Regions from separate parts of the Paenibacillus sp. 10L310 genome, predicted to be linked through region 2. Evidence: predicted binding sites of a transcription regulator. Region 2 holds the regulator's gene; the other holds the start of a gene.
The links. The regulator CtsR, encoded in region 2, represses protease genes until heat stress. The targets are predictions, from matches to a motif close to ATGGTCAATAAAGGTCAAACA.
Positions count from the first base shown of each region.

Region 1: clpP (ATP-dependent Clp endopeptidase proteolytic subunit ClpP) is a predicted target of CtsR. The motif match lies at 1,836-1,856, and genes of this name have one in related genera.

Region 1 covers NZ_JBFTKC010000030.1:11,531-24,176, forward strand. The annotation lists gene gap (type I glyceraldehyde-3-phosphate dehydrogenase) at 1-135, opposite strand, end outside; gene AC1DE7_RS30205 (sugar-binding transcriptional regulator) at 242-1,267, opposite strand; tRNA gene AC1DE7_RS30210 (tRNA-Arg) at 1,694-1,768, shown strand; gene clpP (ATP-dependent Clp endopeptidase proteolytic subunit ClpP) at 1,945-2,541, shown strand; gene AC1DE7_RS30220 (stalk domain-containing protein) at 2,709-3,806, opposite strand; gene AC1DE7_RS30225 (SIMPL domain-containing protein) at 4,194-4,946, opposite strand; gene AC1DE7_RS30230 (HPr family phosphocarrier protein) at 5,103-5,372, opposite strand; gene whiA (DNA-binding protein WhiA) at 5,628-6,566, opposite strand; gene AC1DE7_RS30240 (gluconeogenesis factor YvcK family protein) at 6,573-7,559, opposite strand; gene rapZ (RNase adapter RapZ) at 7,573-8,472, opposite strand; gene AC1DE7_RS30250 (ROK family glucokinase) at 8,524-9,474, opposite strand; gene AC1DE7_RS30255 (AI-2E family transporter) at 9,922-10,953, opposite strand; gene trxB (thioredoxin-disulfide reductase) at 11,116-12,075, opposite strand; gene AC1DE7_RS30265 (tetratricopeptide repeat protein) at 12,247-12,646, opposite strand, start outside.
Region 2 covers NZ_JBFTKC010000026.1:166-12,811, reverse strand. The annotation lists gene ispD (2-C-methyl-D-erythritol 4-phosphate cytidylyltransferase) at 1-503, opposite strand, end outside; gene AC1DE7_RS29010 (PIN/TRAM domain-containing protein) at 586-1,671, opposite strand; gene AC1DE7_RS29005 (nucleoside triphosphate pyrophosphohydrolase family protein) at 1,845-2,240, shown strand; gene pssA (CDP-diacylglycerol--serine O-phosphatidyltransferase) at 2,366-3,097, opposite strand; gene disA (DNA integrity scanning diadenylate cyclase DisA) at 3,143-4,219, opposite strand; gene radA (DNA repair protein RadA) at 4,233-5,600, opposite strand; gene AC1DE7_RS28985 (ATP-dependent Clp protease ATP-binding subunit) at 5,873-8,335, opposite strand; gene AC1DE7_RS28980 (protein arginine kinase) at 8,521-9,591, opposite strand; gene AC1DE7_RS28975 (UvrB/UvrC motif-containing protein) at 9,620-10,144, opposite strand; gene AC1DE7_RS28970 (CtsR family transcriptional regulator) at 10,176-10,637, opposite strand; gene AC1DE7_RS28965 (GNAT family N-acetyltransferase) at 11,099-12,274, opposite strand; rRNA gene rrf (5S ribosomal RNA) at 12,453-12,569, opposite strand.

The DNA of each region.
Region 1 (12,646 bases), on a different contig from region 2:
TTTGAGCAAATGAGCGAGCATTTTAGCGTCAGTCAAGTCGTTGATTGCTACTACCTCGATGCCTGCTACATTTTGAATACGGCGGAATGCCAAGCGTCCAATACGTCCAAAACCGTTAATACCTACTTTAATCATGAGTAAGTTCCTCCCAAGTTTTGATTAATTTTTTATGAAACTTATATATTCAAGACAGACGGTGAAGTCCGTCAAGACAACAATAGTTGTGATGCAAAGTAAAACCTTATTCCATTTCAGCAACGATGACTTCGGCAGCAGCCTCATCAATAATCAGAATATCTTCCTGACCAAATCGTAACACGGAATGTATAGCAGCAGCTTTGCTTTTGCCACCTGCAATTCCAATCACAACATCGGTTCGTTCAATATCCTGAAGTCGCATACCCAGTGTAAGCATGGTATGTACCACCTTACCCTGATCATTAAAGTAATAACCGAAAGATTCAGATACGGCCCCTTGCTCCTGAAGTTCATCTATAATCTCCGTCGCAAGTTTGCGTCTTTTGGCCATCTCTACGGCATCACCAATTCCATGAATAACAATCCGTGATTGCCTGATCAGCTGCAGAATCTCCTGAACACTAGGGTCCTGGATTAATGATTCATAGGCATGATCACTGAGCAAATCCGGTACATGCAGGAGTTTGTATTGCGCCCCTACCCGTTTTGCCATTGTGGATGCGATCGTATTAGCCTGAATTTCAAGGCTTTCTCCAAGTCCACCGCGTGCTGGTACGAACCAGACACCTTTGAGCGATGTTGGCGGATTTAGTTGTTCTGCGACTTCGGCCGTTGTTGAACCGCCAGTAACGGCGACAACGTCGTTGTCACTCATGATATTGCCGAGAGCCTTCGCTCCGGCTCTGCCCAGTTCCCTTTTGGCAAATGGAGAAACGTCCGAATCGCCAGGAACCACAACTACCTTTTGCAGACCGTATGCTTGCTTGATGCGCTCTTCCAGCTCGGATAATCCGAACAGCTCTTTGGCTACGGGCTCTAACTGCTGCAGCAAATCATACCCTGCCTCGCTGATCTTCATTCCTGCACTGTCAATTTCAATAAGTCCCTGAGCCTTTAACAGATCGGTCTCAGCCCTCAGAACCCGCTCGGTCATCTGCATGGAATTAGCTAACGTTCTCCGTCCGATCACATCCGATAACATGATCTGTTGCAGAATCGTATACCTCTTTTTCAAGATATCCATGAGATCAGGCAGAAGCTGCTTTTGTACTTCTAAAATCGTTCGCATGCTTTCCACTCCCGCAAGTTCTCGTTCTAAGCTCTCTTTCGTGGCCCTAAAACGTCCCGGGTTAACTTTTTAAGTCCCACGTCTATTCTACCTAAAACTGACGTGACATGCAAGTGTTTCAACGTGTTATTTCGACACGCATGCAGCGTTTGTACGCGCCTATTTTCACAATCCTAGACTTCCATGATCTAGGACTAGCTCACGCATACCATATATAGAAGAAACACATGAATTCAATCTACATATCGCTCACAATCACATTTCATACAGCATGTCCAAAACCTCTAATAGCATTTACTTAAATGCACTCTTTATCCACTCTTCTTCATCATGATCATTTTTAGGTTAATCCAAACCAATACCACAACGAACTGCTTGCAATTAAATATTTCATGAGCTATAATCATTATTGCTGTCACATAATGTGCGCCCGTGGTCCAATGGATATGACGTAGGCCTCCGAAGCCTGAGATCCAAGTTCGATTCTTGGCGGGCGCGCCATTTTTATTTAACAGCTCATAACCCATTTAACCAATGAAACCGGAAAGGTTTCTTTTTTTTGCAAGTTAGTTTGACTTTCTTTGACTTTTTGTTTGGAATTGTTTATTATGTGGGTAATACGGTAACAGTTTAAGTATAAACACCAATAACATTTACATTCCAAGGAGGTTTTTCACGTGAGTTTTATTCCAATGGTCGTTGAACAGAGCAACCGGGGTGAGCGCGCCTACGACATCTACTCCAGATTGCTGAAGGATCGTATTATTTTCCTTGGTAGCGATGTTAATGACGTAGTGGCTAATGCCATTATGGCACAGATGTTGTTCCTGGCTGCGGAAGATCCGGAGAAAGACATTCACTTATACATCAACAGCCCAGGCGGATCGATTACAGCCGGTATGGCGATTTACGATACAATGCAATTCATCAAACCGGATGTATCTACCATCTGTGTAGGTATGGCGGCTTCCATGGGTGCATTCTTGCTGAATGCCGGTGCAAAAGGTAAACGTTTTGCATTACCAAACAGTGAAATTATGATTCACCAACCACTTGGTGGTGCACAAGGTCAGGCTTCTGACATCGAAATCCGTGCTCGCCGCATCCTGAAAATGCGTGATACGTTGAACCGCATCATCTCTGAGCGTTCAGGTCAACCGCTGGAGCGGATTGAGAAAGATACAGATCGTGACTACTTCATGAGTGCTGCTGAAGCCGCCGATTACGGTATCATTGATAAAGTTATCGAAAACGTAGGATCACAAGGCATCTAAGTGTGACGTAGACCACGGTCTATGCGTTAACATAGTCAGCACCTAACGTAATCAGCAACATATAATTGTGTTGTCTATACGAGAAGAAGCCCTCATCATAATTATGATGAAGGCTTCTTTTTTCATTTTATAAGGAAGAAAACTTGAGAGTGCATAATAATGATTCTTTATTTGGTTCCATTTACATTACTGAAAGGTTCCGTGCCTTTAGGGAGAAGCTCTTTATACGTAAATGGCATTTCAGGGAATCCCTCTGCATACGCCGTATACTCATACAACTGGAAGAACACAACTACACCCGTTGGTGTCACATAGAAATCTTGATCTTTATTTAACCCTTTGTAACCGTCGAGGTACCCGCCGCGGGCTTTCAGTTGTTCACCCACTTTTTTACTCAACGTCTCGCGCATGGTTTTGTTATTTTGCAGCACATCATCTAACGTAAGCTCCTTACCTGTGTCCAGTGCAAAGGTGTGGCCCGTACGGTATGTCATACCATGAGCGCCAGCATAATCTTCGTATCGTTGTGTAATGAGTCCCAGCACGCCTTTTTCGTTGTACGTCACTATATAGGAGCTCTCAAATGCATATGGACGGTTGGCTGTTGCACCGCCGAATTCAGATGTCTGTTTCTTGAAGTCAGCTACATAAGCATCCACTTCGTCTTTCAGCACTTTGTTGATCGCCGCTTCAGCTTCTTTGCTGGCAAGTCCACTCACCTGCGGATATTGAACATCTACTTCAGCATTTTTTACAGTGACATTAACTGTTGCTGCTTTAATTTTAACGTTATTTTGTTTCACCTTGCTGAGTGTCAACGTTTTGGTTTTGGCATCCCAATTCCCCTGTACACCCAGATAATCTCTCATTGCTGAGAATGGAATATACAATCGACCCTGAATCAATTTCGCTTCCACCTGAGGGTAATAACCGTTAATATAAACGTTTGGCTGTCCATCCATCAGGCTAACGGTCATCGCATTGTTGGCTGCTGTTACCGTATATGACTTGGTTTTCGCATCATATTTCAGCGTTCCACCTGCCACATCTTTAACTGCCGTAAGAGATACCCAAGTTGAACCACCTTGAAGAAGTCCTTTTTGAGTCAGTGTTTTTCCACCCGACTTCAGGGTCACCTCAGCTGTGGTTGTCACTTTCGAGGATACCGATGCCGCCTGAACCGAACTGTCCTGCCACACCGAACCGCTACCTACAATAATTCCTGTTGCAAGCAACGCACTTGTCCATTTTTTCCATGATGTCATATATAAAACTCCTCTCTGAATTCACAATTAGGGATCATTGCGTATGTAATCCTGACCTGATCGCATATCTCATACGCTCACCTCTCTATTATAATTAACCCGATTTCGGAAAGGTTTACAGCTCGAGTTACAATGTTGATGAATATCAGTAGGAAAATATATGGGGATATGACCTTTTTGTCACGAACAACTATACAAAAAAGATACCAATATACAGCATTTCATGTTGCTTCAAAAAGGTACCCTTCTATATAACTTCATCAAAGTTTGCTTTTCCAACAAAAAAAGACTCTGTCCACAGGACAAAGTCTTTGTCATTATTTCGTTGTACCCTTCAAATGACACTTAAAAAGGTTCTTGAGTTTACAATCCTTAGTTCGATCTTGTTTATTTCATTTCATACGTGATATTCAGAATTGTACTTACTTTAACCTGGCCTGTTTCAATCTCAGTACCACCTGCTGTATCTTGTGCTTTGGACATCAACGCCTCGCTTGCATAGAATACAGGCACATCGGCATCACCTTGGCTCACGGAAAGAACAGCACCCAGTTGACGTTTAACTGCTTTTGCAATGGCGCCCGCTTTCACATCTGCATTGGCAACAGCTTTTTCAATCACTTGGGATTCATAACTTTCCGGATTTTCTACAGTAAAGCGTACGTTTTCAATATTGTTGGCACCCGCACCCGAAGCAGCATCGAGCAACTCGCCAATCTTGTCCATTTGACGATATGTGACTGTCAGCGTATGATGCGCTGTATATCCTTTAATTTGTTGTCCGTCTTTTTCGCTATACGTATAGTTGGGTTGTACAGAGAACTGACTCGTTTGAATGTCGTCTGCACTGATCTTCCACGTATTCTTAAGCAAGTTGGATACTTTTTGAACTTTGGCAGCATTCGCTTTTTGAGCAGATGCAGCTGTCTCTGCAGTACTGTTCACACCAATAGACAGATACGCGATATCAGGCTTCACCTGAATCTCACCTTTACCCACAACATTAATCACATTCTGTTGTACTCCCTGAACCTCTGCAGCGTAAGCATAGTTACCTGGTGCAACCCATGCTGTTCCTCCAACAAGCAATGTACTTGCCACCAGCACCGCACCAAACGGTTTCATCCATTGTTTACCCATCACGATAGCCTCCTTATGTGTTAACATCTCAAACTTTAAACGATTTGATACCTTAACAGACGGGACAAATTCCATAATGTTGCACTTGACGATAGCAAATACGTCAATAACGCAAAAAAGCCCCTTTCGGGACTTCTTCATTGGATTGATCATATCTTATTGGTTTTCGAGCTCTTCCTTGCTTACCAGACTAACTAAAGCGTTTACAGCCTGTTCGGCATCCGCGCCCTCTGCACTAATCTGAATTTCCGTACCTGTGCTAATTGCAAGGCTCATGATCCCCATGATACTTTTTGCATTAACTTTTTTGTCGTCCTTCTCGACGAACACTTCAGACGAGTACTTATTCGCTTCTTGAACGAACAGTGCAGCAGGTCTGGCATGGAGACCCGTTTTCAAACGGACAACTACCGGGTGCTTTGTCATGGAAACTTACCCCCTATTATGAAATCTGGACATTAAATACACAATTATATTTAAACAACATTATACCATTAACCCGTGCAGGACACTAGAAGAAAAAACTCAGGGTGCTTTGGAGGACATTATCTTGCCCTAATTTCATCTTTTGCACAGCGCATCCAATGACCTAAGTGAGTCTCCCAGATCCTTAACGGTTGACTTTCCCGACCTTTCTGTTCAGCAGAAACAGCGGACCTTGTTACTTTACCCTACTCCGTCTTAACCATAACGTTCTGTGCGTACTTTCTCAGCCAGCTCATCAATTTTACGAAGCCGATGGTTCACTCCCGACTTGCTGACTGTACCTTTAAGGAGCTCGCCAACTTCCTTCAAGTTGATATCCGGATGAGCGAGTCGAACCTCCGCCACTTCGCGAAGTTTCTCAGGCAAAGATTCCAGACCAACTTCCTTTTGTAACAACCGGATATTATCGATTTGTCTTACCGCCGCTCCAATCGTTTTGTTCAGGTTGGCGGTCTCACAATTGACAATCCGGTTAACGGAGTTACGCATGTCTCGCATAATTCGTACATCTTCAAACTTGAACAAGGCCTGATGAGCACCAATGATGCTGAGCAGCTCAATGATTTTCTCGCCTTCCTTAATGTATAGGATGAATCCTTTTTTCCGTTCTATACACCGGGCATTCAGATGAAATTCATTGGCCAGGTCAACCAGTGCCTGACAGTGCTCTTCATACATAGACGCAATCTCCAGATGGTACGAGGAACCTTCCGGATTATTAACCGATCCACCGGCCAGAAATGCACCGCGAAGATAGGCCCGTTTACAACAGTTTTGCTGAAACAATTCCGTACTGATCCCTGGGGTAAAGAGAAAGCCCTCAGATACAATATGAAGACTATTGAGAATCTCCTGTACCATGGTTGGAATACGAACAATATATACATTGTTCTTTTTCAGCCGCATTTTTTTGCGGACCAGTAATTCCGTATGCACTTGAAAATGCTTTTTAAGCAGAGAGTATGCCCGTCTTGCAATCGCGGCATTCTCCGTCGAAATATCCAAGATCACTTTTTTATTCGATAACTGCACTGCACCAAGCATACGGATGAGGGCTGAAAGTTCCGCCTTTTCGCAGCACGGTTCGCTCTCGATCATGGTTAATTCTTTTTTGGTCTGTGCTGCAAACGACATGGGACTTCACCTCTTCCGTAACATCCAATTTTGTACCAGTTGGTAGATGTGATGACTTAACTTGTCAGCATCATGACGCAGATAGGTTTTGAACAGAACAAGGGTATCTGCAACCACCTGATAGCCGGCACTTTCGAGTACATTCATATCCAGTACAACCGGTTTTGCTCCTTTTTCCGCATACTTATTTTGCACTTGCAGCGGAATATCACCATTATTTACGATAACATAGTCGAAGAGCTGATGACCTATATGCTCGTGTACCGCCTTAAGGTGGTCACTTACCGTATAGTTATCTGTTTCTCCCGGCTGTGTCATCACATTACAGATAAACATCTTCACCGCATCAGCCTCTACCACAGCTTCTGCAAGCTTAGGTACGAGTAAATTGGGAAGGATGCTTGTATAGAGGCTGCCTGGCCCGATTAGAATAGCATCAGCTTGACGAATGGCCTCTACTGCCTCTGGCAACGGCTCCACGTGATCCGGTTCAAGGAAAACACGTTTGATGCGTCCACCCGCCTCAGGGATTTTGGACTCACCTGTAATAATTGTCCCATCTTCCATCTCGGCATGCAACACAACGGCCTGGCCTGCGGCTGGCAATACCTCACCTCGAACGGCAAACACGCGGCTAAGCTCCCGCACTGCGGTCACAAAGTCGCCCGAAATATCCGTCATTGCAGCCAAAATCAAATTTCCCAAGCTGTGGCCTGCAAGCCCCGCGCCTGTATTGAAACGGTACTTCAACATATCTGAAAGCAATGGTTCTACATCAGCCAGTGCCGTAAGCACGTTGCGAATGTCGCCCGGAGGCGGCATCTGTAGCTCATTGCGCAGGATGCCTGAACTTCCACCGTCATCTGCAACTGTGACGATGGCCGTGATATCCAGCGGCTTCTCTTTCAAACCGCGCAGCATCACGGATAATCCGGTTCCGCCGCCCATTACAACTATTCTCGGACGTTCTCTTCGTGGTCCGGCCTCTTTCATCCCTTCACCCTCTTCAATGACGGTCCCGGTCAGCGTCGCGATGGCTCACGGTAACAGCTTCTGTCTCGCTGCTTCCCAACATCTTGCCCAAATATTCCGATATTGCTACCGAACGATGCTTGCCTCCGGTACAGCCGATTCCAATAATAACCTGGCTTTTGCCTTCCTTCCGGTATTGCGGAATCAGGAAATGCAGCATATCCAGCAGCTTGGTCAGAAACGCCTGTGTCTCTGGCCATTTCATAACATATTCATACACATCACTATTCTGTCCCGTATTCGGTCGCAAATGATCAATATAATGCGGATTCGGTAAAAAACGTACATCAAACACCAGATCAGCATCAATCGGAATCCCATACTTGAATCCAAACGACGTAATATTCACCGACAGCATTTGGCTTTCCAGATGAGAAAAACGGGATATGATGCGTTCTTTCAGTTGAGCAGGCTTCATTGTACTTGTATTCAGTACCTGAGTCGCAGAGTTTTTGAGTTCCTCCAACATCTTGCGTTCCAGTCGGATGCCGTCCAGCGGCATGCCCTCAGGAGCCAGAGGATGTCTGCGCCTGCTTTCTTTGTAACGCTGAACAAGTACAGAATCTGTAGCATCCAGGAATAAAATCTCGCAATGAATGGTAAAATGATCTTTAATATAGTTCAAAGACTCGGACAGAGCCGTAAAGAATTCACGCCCGCGCAGATCGATAACCAATGCAACCTTACCAATCTTGCCGTTTGACTGTTCAATTAGTTCCGCAAATTTTGGAATCAATACCGGCGGCAGATTATCCACACAGAAGAAACCCAGATCCTCCAGGCTTTGTACTGCAATGGTTTTACCTGCTCCGGACATGCCCGTAATGATAATGAGCGTGGCGCCTGTGCCTGGTGATCCTTCACCTTCAAGCATAAATGTCCCCTCCTTATCATATTGCTGTCTTCATATATTGTTACGAGGATACTAGGAACGCAAGAGAAGACCTGCTGCACCCACAATACCTGCATTATTACCAAGTGTAGCTTCCAGAATCTGAACCCCATCTTGCAACGGTTCTGGCGTCAGCTTAGCAAACACAGTACGGATTTCATCAAACAAGAAATTGCCCGCTTTGGATACGCCACCACCGATGATGAACATCTCCGGGTTAATGACAGCTGCTACAGTAGCCATGGACTTGCCCAGGTAAAAGGCCGCACGATTCACAATGCGCTGTGCCACTTCATCGCCTGCCTTGGCAGCATCAAATACTTCTTTGGCTGCAATCTTGTCGACGAGTGCCAGTGACGTATGATCCCCGCGCTCTACGGCATCCTTTGCCATACGGATAATACCCGTTGCAGACGATACTGTTTCTACACATCCCATTTTACCACAACCGCATTTGATGGCTTCCAGATCAGGTACAACACTGATATGACCCAGTTCTCCCGCCATACCGGAGAAACCCTGATAAATGTTACCATTCAGGATCAAGCCTCCGCCAACACCCGTACCGAGTGTATAACATACGCAGTTGTCTACGCCTTTGCCGGCACCTGCCCAGACTTCACCCAGTGCAGCCACGTTTGCATCGTTATCTATTTTGATTGGCTTGCCCAGACGTTCTTCCAGAATCGAACGAATGGCCACATTCCGAAATCCGATGTTAGGGGCATGAACGATAATTCCCTCGCGTACATTCGTGAAACCGGCCACTCCAGCACCTACACCCTCAAGCTGTTCCCAACTGTAAGGTGATTCGGCTACGATATGTCGGACATACTTCTCGATGTTGGCGATGACCGTGTCTACGCCCTTATCCACTTCAGTCGGTCCTTCATACGTATGCATTAGCTGACCTTGTTCATCGCATATACCGACCTTGATTGCTGTTCCGCCGAGATCGACCCCAACGTAGATTTTCTCAGACATGCTGCAAGCCACCTTTATCTATCTAAAATAGTTTAAGTCCTACGTACCAACTATAATTGAAGGATACGCCTGGGTCAAGACGATAAGACCTCTAGTACCTCCTGCTCCGCCGGGGTTGTGAACCACATCACGCACCGTTTTTGAATACGTATACATCCTCATTACCTTCATTTATAAACGCACGCTTTATTCCTTCCTCCCCATAACAGAGGAAGCCTCAACTCATGATATTGCATCTTCACTCGTTCCATTCATAAAAGATCAACATCGTCCCCTCATATAGGTGACTCATCTTATGCACCCCGCCACCTGTCATTCTTACGCAGAAAGCTATCTAATGACGGTATTGCGAACAAAAAAAGAGCCTTCCATCCACAGGAAGGCTCCCTTACTTTTATGAAAATCTGAAATTGTAGAAATTGGGCTGACTCAGTTGATTTTTCTACGTTATAACTTCGTTTCCACACGTACCGGCTCTTCCGTCTTCTCCATCTTGTTCACATCCAGAATATCGAGCAGGAAGACAAAGATCGGAATACCAATGATCAGTCCCCAGATCCCCAGAAAGTGTTGCGACAGAATTAGTACGATAAAGGTGTAGAACATTGGCAATTTGGTCTTGTGTGCCATCAGTTTTGGATTCAGGAAGTACGTCTCCAAAGCATGAATAACAATAATCATGATGATCACAATAATGCTTAATTTCAGTCCACCCATCTGATATCCGATCAGACAGAGCGGTACAAGTGAGATGATAACCCCCGCAACGGGAACCAGACTAAGCATGAACACCAGAATGGTCAGAGCGAACAGATACGGGAAACCCAGAATCCATAAGCCCAGTATCGTCAGTACCGTATTAAACACCGCAATAAGAAGCTGTGCCTCAATGACTTTACCAAAAGAAGATACGAACTTGTCTCCCAGATAAGCAACTTCATTGTAGAACCATCCAATTTTACTTGTTTTGAACTTGGACGTGAACTTGGATATCTCCTGCTTCTGCAACAAGAAGAACAGACTCAGAATGATGACGAGCAGAATAAATTCCAGCCATTTGCTCAAAGCGAAAATATATTTCAATGCATCATTGGTGTAATTTTTAATATCGAAGGATTGAAGATAACCCGCAATTTTGGACGCAAAATTATCACCGTCTGCACTATCCAGAAATTTCATAATCTCGTTTGTCAACTGAACGACCTGATCCACGATCCGTGGTGAATATCTGGAAATGCCGAGCACAATGACTGCGATCACAATCATATAGAGTAGGATGACTACAACTTTATAATTGATTGGAAACAACCGATTTAAACCACCTGTAATGAAATGCTGTAACCTGTTCATGACATACGTCACCAGGAACAACAGCAGAATCATGTGCAGCATACTCCCCATACTGAACAAAATTAAACAGAACAAGAGCAGGATCAAAAATCGTCTCACTGTCGCATTCTGTAACCAATCTTTTATCATTTCCCCCAAAATCTTCACCTCACAGCTAATATGCCCTATATGTATACGATCTCATGCCCACTGTAGTTTCAAAAAAAGAGAAGCCTTCCGGCTTCTCTCATTTCATGAGACTTCCCGTTGTCTCTTATTCCCAGCATATGCCTAACCTCACGCATGTAATGCTTATTTATCCAACGTTTCGCTCCAATCATGGACAATGCTTCCTTCAAGGAACTTCTCACAATCCATCGCAGCCATACATCCTGATCCTGCAGCCGTAATAGCTTGACGATACTTCGTATCTTGAACATCACCACAGGCAAATACACCTGGAATATTGGTCTCCGTTGTTCCCGGTTTAACGACAACATAGCCATGTTCGTCCAGTGCAATCGCATTACCCAGGAATCCGGTATTCGGTGTGTGACCAATGGCAACGAATACGCCATCTGCTTCAAGCAACTCTTCCTGCCCCGTCTCGTTGTTGCGCACTTTCAGCCCTTTGACACCCAAAGCTTCTGGTACGACCTCGAGTGGAGTACGGTTCAACGCCCACTTCACCTTTTCATTGCTGCGAGCCCGATCCTGCATAATCTTGGATGCACGTAATTCATCCCGGCGGTGAACCAATGTCACGTCTGTTGCAAAACGAGTCAGGAAACTCGCTTCCTCCATCGCGGAGTCTCCACCGCCCACGACCACGATTTTTTTGCCTCGGAAGAAGAAGCCGTCACATGTCGCGCATGTACTTACACCACGTCCCACATTTTCCTGCTCGCCCGGAATACCGAGATAACGAGCGGAAGCACCTGTGGAGATAATGATCGATTCAGCTTCCAGTTCACCGATTCCTCCAACTTTGACCTTGAAGGGCGGTTTGCTGAAATCAACCTCTTCCACCCAACCGTTTTTGAATTCCGCTCCAAAACGTTCAGCTTGCTTACGCATGTTGTCCATCAGTTCCGGACCCATGATACCTTGCGGGAAACCGGGGAAATTCTCAACTTCCGTTGTCGTCGTCAATTGACCACCCGGCTGAAGACCTTCGATAACCAGTGGTTTCAGATTAGCACGAGCCAGATATATCGCTGCTGTCAGACCCGCAGGTCCCGTTCCGATCACAATCGTTCTGTATTTAGACATATAGATACAGCCTCCTTAATTAAGGTGAGAATGTGTTGTACTAGCGATGAACTTGCCAAGATGATATCCTACAGGCGTTTACAAAGCCCATTCGTTAAGTTTACCCGTTTTCCCGGTTGTTGTATCCTTCACCTGTTGATGTCTTTCTGAAAACGAGTTGAAGCGAACTTTCTATACTAGTGGTGGCTTGCTGTTACAAACCGAATGAATCTGTTTAGCATACTTGCTAACCGTTGATGCCGATATCCCATACCGCTCAGCAATGCTTTGATAGGTAACGGGCCGACTGTGATTCTTCGCTGCCAAATATTCAAGTCCTGCAGCCCAACCCTCAATCTGCTTCGTACCCGGAACTTCCGGATGTACCCGGGATACATAATCCGTCCAGAGCCGTTCCATCTCTTGCTGCAACTCAGCCTTTGCTTCAGACATCTGTAACGCACGATCAACAACCGCCTGCCAATGGGAGGTTGAACTAGTGTCCGATTGTTCTGATGTGGATTGAACCTTCCCAATAGACTTCAAGGCTACAGGAGAAAAGGGTCGAACCACCTGAGTATTCCGATCCTCA
Region 2 (12,646 bases):
CGAAAAGCCTGCGGGGTTTGAATGCTCCACAGACTGCTACGGTCTGGCGTCGCCGTAACGACTCCTTCCGCATTCACTTGTTTGATCGTATCCTTCACGGGAACCGCCAGTACAGCTGCTCCACCACCGGCTATGGCGGCCGCCATGCATCCCTTGATCTGCTCATGGTTCACAAAAGGACGTACCCCGTCGTGAACGAGAACCCAATCCGTCCCAAGTGCCTCAAGGCCTTTATGGACAGAATGTTGTCTCTCTTTCCCTCCGGGGATAACACGGACACGTGAATCCAGTTGGTATTCTTTTACCCAATCCTGGCAGCGTTCAACATCTGCGGTTCCTGTGACCAGCACCATCTCGCGGATCTCGTCCAGCACAGCAAATACCTCAAGCGTATGTATGAAAACGGGCTTGTCCTGCAGCAACAGAAACTGTTTGCTCTCGGTCGTCCCCATCCGGGTTCCGCGACCTGCTGCCACAATGACAACGCCCCACCCTTTATCCATGCCGCAATCCCTGCCTTGTCTGTCAGTTTATCGTCCAAAGATATACAATATCATTCAACGATACACTACCCATCATACCGCTTTATTGGGCTTTTTCCAACAGTTTCGGCTTGGCAAAAATCATTCGTCCCGCTGAAGTCTGCAACACACTGGTCACCAGCACTTCCATCATCATGCCGATATACTCGCGTCCGCCCTCCACAACGATCATTGTGCCATCATCCAGATAGGCTACACCTTGACCATGCTCCTTGCCATCCTTGATGATCTGCACCATGATCTCCTCACCTGGCAGAACAACCGGCTTAACCGCATTGGCGAGATCATTAATGTTCAACACAGATACACCTTGGAGTTCGCACACTTTGTTCAGGTTAAAGTCATTGGTGACCACTTTGCCCTGAAGCACTTTAGCCAGTTTAACCAGTTTGCTGTCCACCTCGGAGATTTCCTCGAAATCCCCCTCGTAGATCAGGACTTTTACATCAAGTTCCTTCTGGATTTTGTTCAAAATGTCCAGTCCACGCCGTCCTCTGTTTCGCTTGAGCAGATCCGATGAATCGGCAATATGCTGTAACTCCTCCAGAACAAATTCCGGAATTACGATCGTGCCTTCAATAAATCCGGTCTTGCATATATCAGCGATACGCCCATCGATAATAACACTGGTATCCAGAATTTTATGTTCTTCCATCCGTCTGTCCTCGTCCACCTCGGGATGACCCCATCGTCCAGACATCCAGAAGGCCCCCAGATCGTCTTTCTTCGCCATGGCAAGGGTATAACCGGAATAAGCACTAATCACCGTCAGCGCCACTTGCAGCACTTCTCCTGCCGTCCCCATCCATCCCACAACAGGGTAAAGTAACAAGGCCACGAGCAATCCTGCAACGGTACCTGCAGCACCTGCAGCCAATTCGTTCATAGGTACTTTTGCCAATGAATCAATTCCACTATGCAGCCTGTCTGCCATCAATGTTCCACCAATATTACATACAGCCATAAACATTACAGCTCCCAGCAGCGTCGATATACCAGCTCCCAGTAATCCTGCTGACTGAATCCACTCCGCCATCCATGGGACCGATTTTCCTGCCAGATGATATGCCGTGTAGCCGAACCATGCACCGCACAATCCTGTAAAAGTTAAAATGCCTTTTTTCCACATTAGTCCCTGCACCTCCTTCAATGTATCTTGATCTTTATATCCAGTATGATCCAATTCCTGAATTGCTAATCCCATCTGGAAGAACTTTTTGGAAATGTTGCAATCGTCAGTTGAAAGTAGGTAAATTATTGGCATATAATGAATTCAATTCATATCCCGAGGTGAGTGGCAAAATGAGTACGCTAAGTTTACAGGCTTTCCAGGATCAAGTTTCTGAACTGTTGTTGCGTCATCGCAGCCTGATTGATGTACTGTCCAAAACGGGACAAGCCGGAGCGTCTGTTAACCGTGCCGTGTCCAAAGCCATTACCGAATGCGGCTGCATCGAGCTGCACGCCACCAAGCAGAAATATGCCCCGGAGAGCGATATCGCTCAAACCAAGGGCCTGCTGGAAACGCATGTGGAAGGTGAGTTGTGTGAGAACTGCAGAGAGGTCATCAGCTCTGAGCTAGGGCGGAACCTGTTCTACATGTCGGCTCTCTGCAATCTGCTGGACATTAACATGGAAGAGGTCGTAAATCACGAATCACAGAAGTGTTCAACGTTAGGGATGTTTAATCTGTCGTAAGAAGATATGTATGTCGTCCGTAAGGGTTTCTTTTACCGTAAATAGATCTGAATAAACAAAAAGCACGCATTCTCCAGTTCAGGAGAGTACGTGCTTTCTTTGTATAGTGTTGTCCCCAAGGCGACTTAACGATCGGAAGGACGGGAAGATTTCTCATCCTTGCGCTTTTTCGCCCGACTACGTGAGGCCGCTGTTCGCACATTATGCTTCATTCCATACAGGGCGTATAACACCAACGGAATAAAGATCAACTTGGATAACTGCTCCGGGAAAATAACGGCTACGGCTATCGCAAATAACACAACCCATGGTGCAATCCAGATTGCCTTGCGTGGCAAACCGACCTTTTTGAAATTGGGATATTTAAGCGAACTCACCATCAGATACGATAACAGCAACGTAGCAATCATCATGCTAACCGGGCCAATATCCTTATTGAACAAGGACAGTGTGGCCAGTACCCCGCCGGCTGCCGGTATCGGCAGACCTGTGAAGTACCCGGGAATTCCCGGACGAACGTTAAACCGTGCAAGACGAATGGCTCCACAGATCGGAAAAGCCGCTGTTGCGATCCAGGCGAGGATCGGCATTGAATCTTGAAACGACACCATAAATATGATCAGGGCTGGTGCTGCACCAAAGGAAACCATGTCAGACAAGGAATCCAGTTCCTTGCCGAATTCACTTTGGGCATTGAGTGCACGTGCCACTCGGCCATCCAGACCATCCAGCAGCATCGCTACAATGACCATAATGGCAGCCAAACTGTAATTTCCATCAATCGCAAGCAAAATTGCCATCATTCCAAGAAACAGATTACCCAGGGTAAAGAGATTCGGAATGAATCTGGTTAGCATCGTTGTTTCACCTCATCCATTTCAAGCCTTTATATAGGCAAACCCTTACATCTGTCTGTCGATAAACATTTGCTCCTGCAAACGTTTGAGGCCTTCCTTAATGGTCCGGGCACGAACTTCACCAATACCGTCCACTTCGTCCAGTTCTTCAATTGTAGCCATAATAACATGAGGCAATTGTTCGAATTGATCCACCAGATTATGGATAATGACATTGGGCAGGCGGGGGATCTTATTTAATACCCGGAATCCACGAGGGGCAACCGAATCCTCAGAAGTAGCCGCTGATGATGGATAGCCGAGAAGACGGACAATATGATGTGCATCCAGCAACTCATCGTCCGACAATCTTTTCAGTCCCACGATAATTTCACGGATTTTGTCATCACTGTCGTCACGGGCATAGTCTTTATACAATAACCAGGCCTCTTCTTCCGTTGTACCCACAAGTTCTTCCATTTGCATGGAAATGAGTCGTCCCTCATTCCCGAGTTCATGAATGTACCGTTGGATTTCCGTTTTGATCCGCATCACCATTTCGGTACGCTGAATCACATTAACCACTTCAGGAATCGTTACTAATTCCTCAAATTCCGAAGCACTCAGATTCGTAAGGGACTGTGTTAATACCGCTTTGTATTTCTCCAGGGTTTGAATCGCTTGATTCGCTTTGGTCAGTATAACCCCGATTTCCTTGAGGGAATAACGAAGTGTTCCCTGATACAAGGTAATGATATTCCGGCGCTGCGATATGGATACGACCAATTTACCCGTTTGCTTTGCTACACGCTCTGCCGTCCGGTGACGAATCCCCGTCTCTGATGAAGAGATAGATGAATCCGGGATTAACTGGGTATTGGCGTAAAGAATACGCTTCAAATCCTCGCTAAGAATAATGGCTCCATCCATTTTGGCGAGTTCATACAGATAGTTCGGGGAGAAATCACAGTTAATCGAGAATCCCCCATCCACCACTTCCATTACTTCAGGGCTGTATCCTACAACAAGCAGTGCGCCCGTCTTGGCGCGCAGCACATTTTCCAGACCTTCGCGGAAAGGTGTACCTGGTGCGATCAGCCTTAACAACTCATTCATATTATCCAGTTGGCTCATATCTTTCATCTTGTTATGCCCCCTAATCTAAAGCAACCGCTAGTGCATCTGCCACGGTATTCACACCGATCAGTTGTATCCCGCGAGGATGTTTCCAGCCCTTTAAGCTTTTTTCTGGTAAAATGACTCGTTTGAAGCCCAGCTTTGCGGCTTCCTTCACTCGTTGTTCGGCCCGTGATACGGCTCGAACTTCACCTGTCAGACCGATCTCGCCAAAGATGACGTCGTCTGGCTTGGTCGGTACATCTCTCAAACTGGATGCAATGCTGACAGCAACCGCCAAGTCTACAGCGGGCTCATCCAACCGTACTCCACCAGCTACATTTAAGTATGCATCCTGGGTCTGTAAAAACATCCCCATCCGTTTCTCCAGCACTGCAATGATCAGATTTAATCGATGCAGATCTACCCCTGTTGCCATACGGCGGGGAGAAGGGAAATGGGTGGTTGAGATCAACGCCTGTAATTCCACGAGCAGAGGACGTGTCCCCTCCATACTGGCAACTACCGTTGAACCTGCTACACCCAGTGGACGTTCCGACAAAAAGAGTTCGGACGGATTGCCCACCTCACGAAGTCCATCCTCACCCATTTCAAAAATGCCAATCTCATTGGTGGAACCAAAACGGTTCTTCACCGCACGCAGCAGGCGATACGTATGATGCCGTTCTCCTTCAAAATAAAGCACGCAATCCACCATATGTTCTAACATACGTGGACCGGCAATAGCACCTTCTTTGGTAACATGCCCCACAAGAACCGTTGCAATGCCTCTGCCTTTGGCAATCCGCATGAACCTTGACGTACATTCCCTTACCTGTGCAACACTACCCGGCGCACTGGTAACTTCGGGAAGATATACCGTCTGAATGGAGTCGATGACCAGAAAATGCGGCTGGATCTGATCCACCGCTTCCTCTACACGTTCCATATTCGTTTCACACAGTACATACAACTCGGCAGAGAGTGCCCCGAGACGGTCTGCCCGCAATTTGGTTTGCTTGACTGATTCCTCACCGGAAACATATAACACACGCAAACCCGAATGCGTCAAAGCATGGGACGTCTGCAACATCAACGTTGATTTACCAATACCCGGATCTCCGCCCACGAGAACGAGTGAACCCGGAACGATTCCGCCACCCAATACCCGGTTCAACTCTCCGATTCCAGTCTGTACACGCGGTTCCTGACCGCTATCTATATCTATGATAGGAAGCGGTTTATCTTTACTGTCAAACAGAGGAGAATTTCTCCCTTGTGTTTTGACCACCGTCTCTGTTTCTTCCACCATTGAATTCCATGACTGACAACCCGGACACTTACCGTACCACTTGGGGGCTTCATAGCCGCATTCCGTACATTGAAACTTGGTTTTAACTTTGGCCACTTCAGCACTCCTATAATTTAATTTTATAACAGCATTTTGCATTATTCGACGAATTTCACCCAAACTCCCTGACGTGCAGGGTTACTAAAAGTTTACCATTGTTTGAGATTTTTCGTAAAGGATTATCGCAAACTTTACACATGTTCCTGACATAATCATGTCCGTCTTCTGTCCAAAGTGCAAAAAATCCTCCCCGGCCGAAGCCGGGAAGGATTTGATTAAGGATTATGGATCAATACAAGCTGAAGTTTAACTCCAAAGCTTGCTAAATATTATTTAGTTTCGATTTCCTCATTGGACGGAACGACCACGTCTTTTTTCGTAACAGACAGTGCACCGTTCTCTTCGTCGATGAGCAATGAATCCCCTTTGGTTACGTTACCTGTGAGCAACTCTTCGGACAATTTGTCCTCGATATGCTTCTGGATCGCCCGACGAAGCGGACGCGCACCGTAAGCTGGATCAAAGCCTGACTTCGCAAGGAAAGACTTGGCATTGTCAGTGAGTTCGAAATCGACCTCATGTTCAAGCAGTCGTTTACGAAGTTCTTCACTCATAAGCGTAACAATTTCAGCGATGTGTTTTTCTTCAAGTGAGTGGAACACGATAATTTCATCAATCCGGTTAAGGAACTCTGGACGGAAGCTTTTCTTCAGCTCATCCATCACTTTCCCCTTCATGTTGTCATAATCTGCTCCTGCATCTACAACTGCAGTGAAGCCCAGTGTAGAGTTACGTTTGATCGCTTCGGCACCCACGTTGGATGTTAGAATGATCAGCGTATTGCGGAAGTCAACGACGCGACCTTTGGAATCCGTCAGACGACCATCCTCAAGCACTTGTAACAAGATATTGAATACTTCTGGATGTGCTTTCTCGATTTCATCGAGCAGGACTACGGAATATGGTTTGCGACGAACTTTCTCTGTCAGCTGGCCACCTTCTTCGTACCCAACATATCCTGGAGGCGCTCCGACAAGTCGGGAAGTCGAGTGCTTCTCACCATACTCGGACATATCAATCCGGATTACTGCATTTTCATCGCCGAACATCGCTTCAGCCAGAGCACGAGCAAGTTCTGTTTTACCTACCCCTGTAGGGCCGAGGAAAATGAATGAACCCATCGGACGTTTTGGATCTTTAAGTCCCGCACGAGCACGACGAACCGCACGGCTGACAGACTTCACTGCCTCATCCTGACCGATGACACGTTCATGTAGAATAGACTCCAGATTCATCAGACGCTGTGTCTCTTCTTCTTTCAGTTGGTTCACAGGGATTCCTGTCCAGCTGGCTACCACTTGTGCGATATCCTCAGGAGTAACCTCGGAATCGGTGCGACCTTGTTTCTCTTTCCACTGGTTCTTCGTTACATCCAGCTCTTCACGAATTTTTTGTTCCGTATCACGCAGAGCTGCTGCTTTTTCGAACTCCTGACTTTGAACTGCAGCGTCTTTTTCCTTACGGATATCTTCCAGACGGCTTTCCAGTTGTTTCAGGTTTGGTGGGATCGTGTAAGAGTTCAATCTTACTTTGGAACCCGCTTCATCAATCAGGTCAATCGCTTTATCTGGCAGGAAACGGTCTGTAATGTAACGGTCAGACAGTTTAACCGCCTGCACAATTGCTTCGTCCGTAATTTTCACGCGGTGATGCGCCTCATAACGGTCACGCAAGCCGTGCAAGATTTGAATCGCTTCTTCCGGAGAAGGCTGATCTACAGTAATCGGTTGGAAACGACGCTCAAGCGCTGCATCCTTCTCGATGTATTTACGATACTCATCCAGTGTTGTCGCACCGATACATTGCAATTCTCCACGGGCCAGAGCCGGTTTCAAAATGTTAGAAGCATCGATGGCACCTTCAGCTCCGCCTGCGCCAATCAAGGTATGCAATTCGTCGATAAACAGGACAATGTTACCTGCTTGGCGAATCTCATCCATGATTTTTTTCAGACGATCTTCAAACTCACCACGATATTTGGTTCCAGCGACTACAGAACCCATATCCAGGGTCATTACCCGTTTGTCGCGCAATGTTTCCGGAATTTCATTTGCAATGATTTTTTGTGCAAGGCCTTCAGCAATCGCTGTTTTACCTACACCTGGCTCACCGATCAATACCGGGTTGTTCTTCGTACGACGGCTGAGCACCTGAATGACACGCTCAATTTCTTTGCTACGTCCAATGACTGGGTCCAGGTTGTTCTCTCTCGCATAAGCCGTGAGGTCACGTGCCAGACTGTCCAGCGTTGGTGTGCTTACATTGGCAGGTGTGCCATTATGGCTGGATACAGCTTCACTGCTGCCAAGCAATTGCAGCACTTGTTGACGTGCTTTGTTCAGGCTAATTCCTAGGTTATTGAGCACACGTGCTGCAACACCCTCGCCTTCACGAATCAATCCGAGCAGGATATGCTCTGTGCCTACATAAGTGTGGCCCAATTTACGAGCTTCATCCATAGACAGTTCAATTACTTTTTTCGCACGTGGCGTATATGCAATGTTGGTAGGTTGCTCTTGGCCACGGCCAATTAGCGTTTCTACTTCATCCTGAATTTTTTCCAATCCGAGTCCCAGGCCGATCAGTGCTTTGGCTGCGATGCCTTCGCCTTCACGAATGAGGCCGAGCAAAATATGCTCAGTACCGATGTTATTATGACCGAGACGGACAGCTTCTTCCTGCGCGAGTGCGAGCACCTTTTGGGCCCGTTCCGTAAATCTTCCAAACATCATATCTCCTGCACCTCCATGGTTTTGGATAAAACGAGGGTCATATAATGAAATAACCGTCGTATTCTTCATATCATTTTTGTTTGCAGCCATGCTGCGAATAAAGTCATTTGGCATTTGTACATGCCTTATTATATAAAAGCCGCAATGCGGCATGAAACCATAATTCAATACTATATCAGGCTGAACTAGGACTGCTTCGCTGCATTGATCGTATCACGAATCAACTGAGCACGGTATATGTCACGCTCATCTGTGCGCATATCTTCCCCGAATGTTTTCTGCAAAAATCCCGGCTGTGTCATCACATTCAATTCATTCATTACCGTGATGGACAGTCCATCCAACAATCCGAGATCCACGCCAAGGCGTACATCCGATAAGCGCTGTGCAGCTTCCTTGGAATCAACAATAGCTGCATGAGACAATATGCCATAAGAACGCATGACCCGATCCGTAATCCGAAGTCTGGAGTCGGTAATTAACCGTTCTCTCGCTGTACGTTCATGACCAATCATCTGTAACACAACACCATGCAGGTTCTCGATGACTTCCTGTTCGGTCTGTCCCAAAGTAATCTGGTTCGAGATCTGGAACAGGTTACCCATCGCCTCGCTACCTTCACCGTATATCCCTCTTACCGTCAATCCCACTTGGGAAACTGCGGTTAGAATACGGCCAATCTGTTGTGTCATCACCAGGGCAGGCAAGTGCATCATGACCGATGCTCTGACGCCTGTACCTACATTGGTAGGGCAGCTGGTTAAGTATCCTCTGCGATCATCAAAAGCATAATCCACGTGCGCTTCAAAAGCATCATCTATTGCGGAAGCTTTCTCCCAGGCTTCTTTCACCTGAAACCCCGGATAGAGGCACTGGATACGAAGATGATCCTCTTCATTAATCATAATACTGACAGACTCATCCTCACTGAGAATAACCGCACCATTCCTGGATTCATTCGCAAGACTTGGACTGATGAGATGTTTCTCCACCAGCACCCGTTTGTCGAGTTCGTCAATATCGATCAGATCCAACGTATGAAAATCCCCAAAGGCATGAACGTCATCGTATTGAAGTACTTCGCTCAGCTTATTCAGCACCTCTTCCGATTGCTCATTGGAAGCCAGCATCGGAAACGGAACATGCTGAAGGTTGCGTGCAATCCGGACACGGCTGCTAATGACAATTTCGGAATCAGCCGCATCACTGCGCATCCAGTCGCTGAGCGCCTTCTCTGTAAAGCGCAGATTAGGCATTACGCATCCCTCCTACTCATGACAAACTTTACTCCTGAGCTATTCCTTTTTCAAGTCCTCTGATCTGGTCACGGATCTGAGCCGCCTCTTCAAATTCCTCTTGTGCGATGCTCTCTTGTAGCTCACGCTTCAGATCAGCAATTTGCCGTTTCACCTTGATGCGACCACCAGCTCGTGCAGGCACTTTGCCTACATGGGACGTATTACCATGAACCCGCTTGAACAAAGGATCCAGACGACTGTCAAAATATTTATAACATGAACTGCAGCCGAACCGGCCTATCTTACTAAATTGTGCGTACGTCATACCACACTCTTCACATTGAAGAGCTTTTGCAGGTGGTGTTCCTGCCGATCCACTTTTGCCGGCTGGATCAAAATCAAGCAATCCGGACAACAAGTTGTGAATGGAAAACCCACCTGCTGTTCCAGGGATCATTTCCCCTTTTTCACGGGCACATGACTCACAAATATGGAATTCCGTCTTCTCTCCATTTACGATCTTCGTAAAATGAAGTGTCGCCGGACGTTTATTGCATTCTTGGCACAGCATATTGATGTACCTCCTTTGACCCCGATAGTTTTCATTTACCGAGCAAAGATATTAACATCGCCTTCAACATTCTGGCACGAATTTGATCCCGGTAAGGAAGTTTGACCAATATAACCTCTCTAGATACAGCAGCTCGCATCAACCCGGCTTCCCGCTTGTTCAAGAAGCGCGCTTCTTCCAATTGATAGATCAGACCTTCGGCAGCTGTCTGCCCGATCTCTTCACCAATACTATGGTGCAAATGATTATGCAGAGCTGATTGGGCCGGTAATTCAATGCGCTGTATGCGAACATAACCACCACCGCCGCGTTTACTCTCTACCAGGTATCCCTTCTCGAGTGTAAAACGTGTGCTGATGACATAATTGATCTGGGAAGGTACACATGAGAATTGATCTGCCAGATCATTACGCTGAATTTCAACCATTCCTTCGGGACTTTCATGCAAAATACTCTTCAGATATCGTTCGATAATATCAGAGATATTACGCATCCAATCATCCTCCACTGTCTGAAACGTTAAGTCAATAAGGACCCACACGCCCCCACAGAGTACACCTTCTCTACCCATTTAACCAATCAGGGAAACAGCGAATCTTGCTTCCAATGGTGTCAACAGGAGAGCGAAGGAAGCACGAAGGTCCTTTAATATTCCCTTGATCCTCCGATGAAATGAATCCCGTATATTGGCGATCATGCATCAGATTGTAGAAAGAAAGCTACTTAAGTATTAAACCTTTAGTTGACTTTGACTTTCTTTGACTTTATAACCATTATAGCATATTTTGTGGTTTTGCCAAGTGGGGTCACTATTCATTTTTTACGATTTTACACGAAATATTCCCCGGACACAAAAAAACCTCCCCAAAATTTCTGGAGAAGTCCATTTGTCTTTCAATCACGCCGTATTTCTATATAAGCTAATCAAGTTAAATGGAGCAGTGGGAATAGTCATCAGAAGAAATCGAGCAAATAGGTTTCCCGTTCAGGAATCGCTTGTTCCAAAGCCTTGATTGCTGTGTTCGGTCCGTGAATTCTTCCGATTCGTGCCATTTCCGTTGGTCTGCGATATCCCATCAGCACCGCGGTAAGGGATTGAATATCCACCTTAATGATCTGATCATCAGTAATTGGCTCCGTTGTTTTCCATATGGACGCTGTTCCGTTCATTGCCACGTTTAATTGCCATACCCCTTCATTCCATGGAGCGTGGGCATCTTCTACCTGAAGTACAATCTGAACCGGTGAGTCCTGGCTTGCAAATGGATACTGGGATATAAACTGCTCTACACTAACGATACGCGCCATAAAATAAGGTACAATCTCCTGCTGAATCCGTGGGTTATCCAATTGGAAGGCAAGCGTATCACTGGCAGGCGCCTGCAACGTAACTTCCTGGATCATGGAATCATGGTTAGCAATAAAGGTCCACAGCCCTTGCCTAGCCTCTTCATTCAGATAGATGATCTCTTTAATGGTAAATTTATTTTCCTTAACCTCATATAAAAGATAACCTTGTGCTGCATCAGCTTCATCGTAATATACAGCCTTCTGGCTGGCCCCATTAACAAGAACTGAATTCTCCCACCTTGCATCATCTCGAACCAGAGTTCCGTTATAACGCTCAGCATAAGCACTGTATACTTCCTTTAATATGCTGAGGCCCGGATCCCCACGCCGAATTGTTCCAGGTGTCGCTTTTTTCTGAGGCAAATGAGCTGTAGGTACTTTATAACGTTTAAATTCAACATACGTCTCCCATCCATACTTCCGATAGAAACCAAAAGAGAATGGATGCAAGAAAGATATACTCTGTTTGTTACGATTCATTTCTTCCAACGCATGCTTCAGCAGACCCGCTACCCAGCCTTTGCGTCTATACTCTGGCCAGGTGGCTACACCCGCAATACCGCCCATCTCGAACGATCTGCCATGAATATAGGTTTGAAAAGGAATGATGTGAAGTTTGGCTCCTAGCTGCCCGTCCTCATATACACCCCATATATCCTGTGACGAAAATTGACTCCGCCGTTTTTCTTTCTGTTCTTCACTCATTACTACTTGAAAAGCATATTCGGAGAGTGCCATCGCCGGTTCAAAATCATCTACCGTCAATTTCTGAATTTCCATGTTGTCCTACACCCCATTCGCTAGAGTTATATCAATCCAAATCATGGCCTGATATCTGATATATGTACCCCTTAGAGTGTGTCAGAGGATTCTTACAAAGTCAAATAAGAGATGCTTCCGCATCCCCTAAAATAAACAAATAAAAACCACCACCGAATAACATCGGCAGTGGTTCTTCGCTTGGCGGCGTCCTACTCTCCCAGGACCCTGCGGTCCAAGTACCATCGGCGCTAGAGGGCTTAACGGTCGTGTTCGGGATGGGTACGTGTGGAACCCCTCCGCCATCGCCACCAAACGCGATTTGTCGAAGCATAGCTTCTTAAAATCAGATATGGAACTGAAAATCATACACACGTTCTGTGATGTACCAAT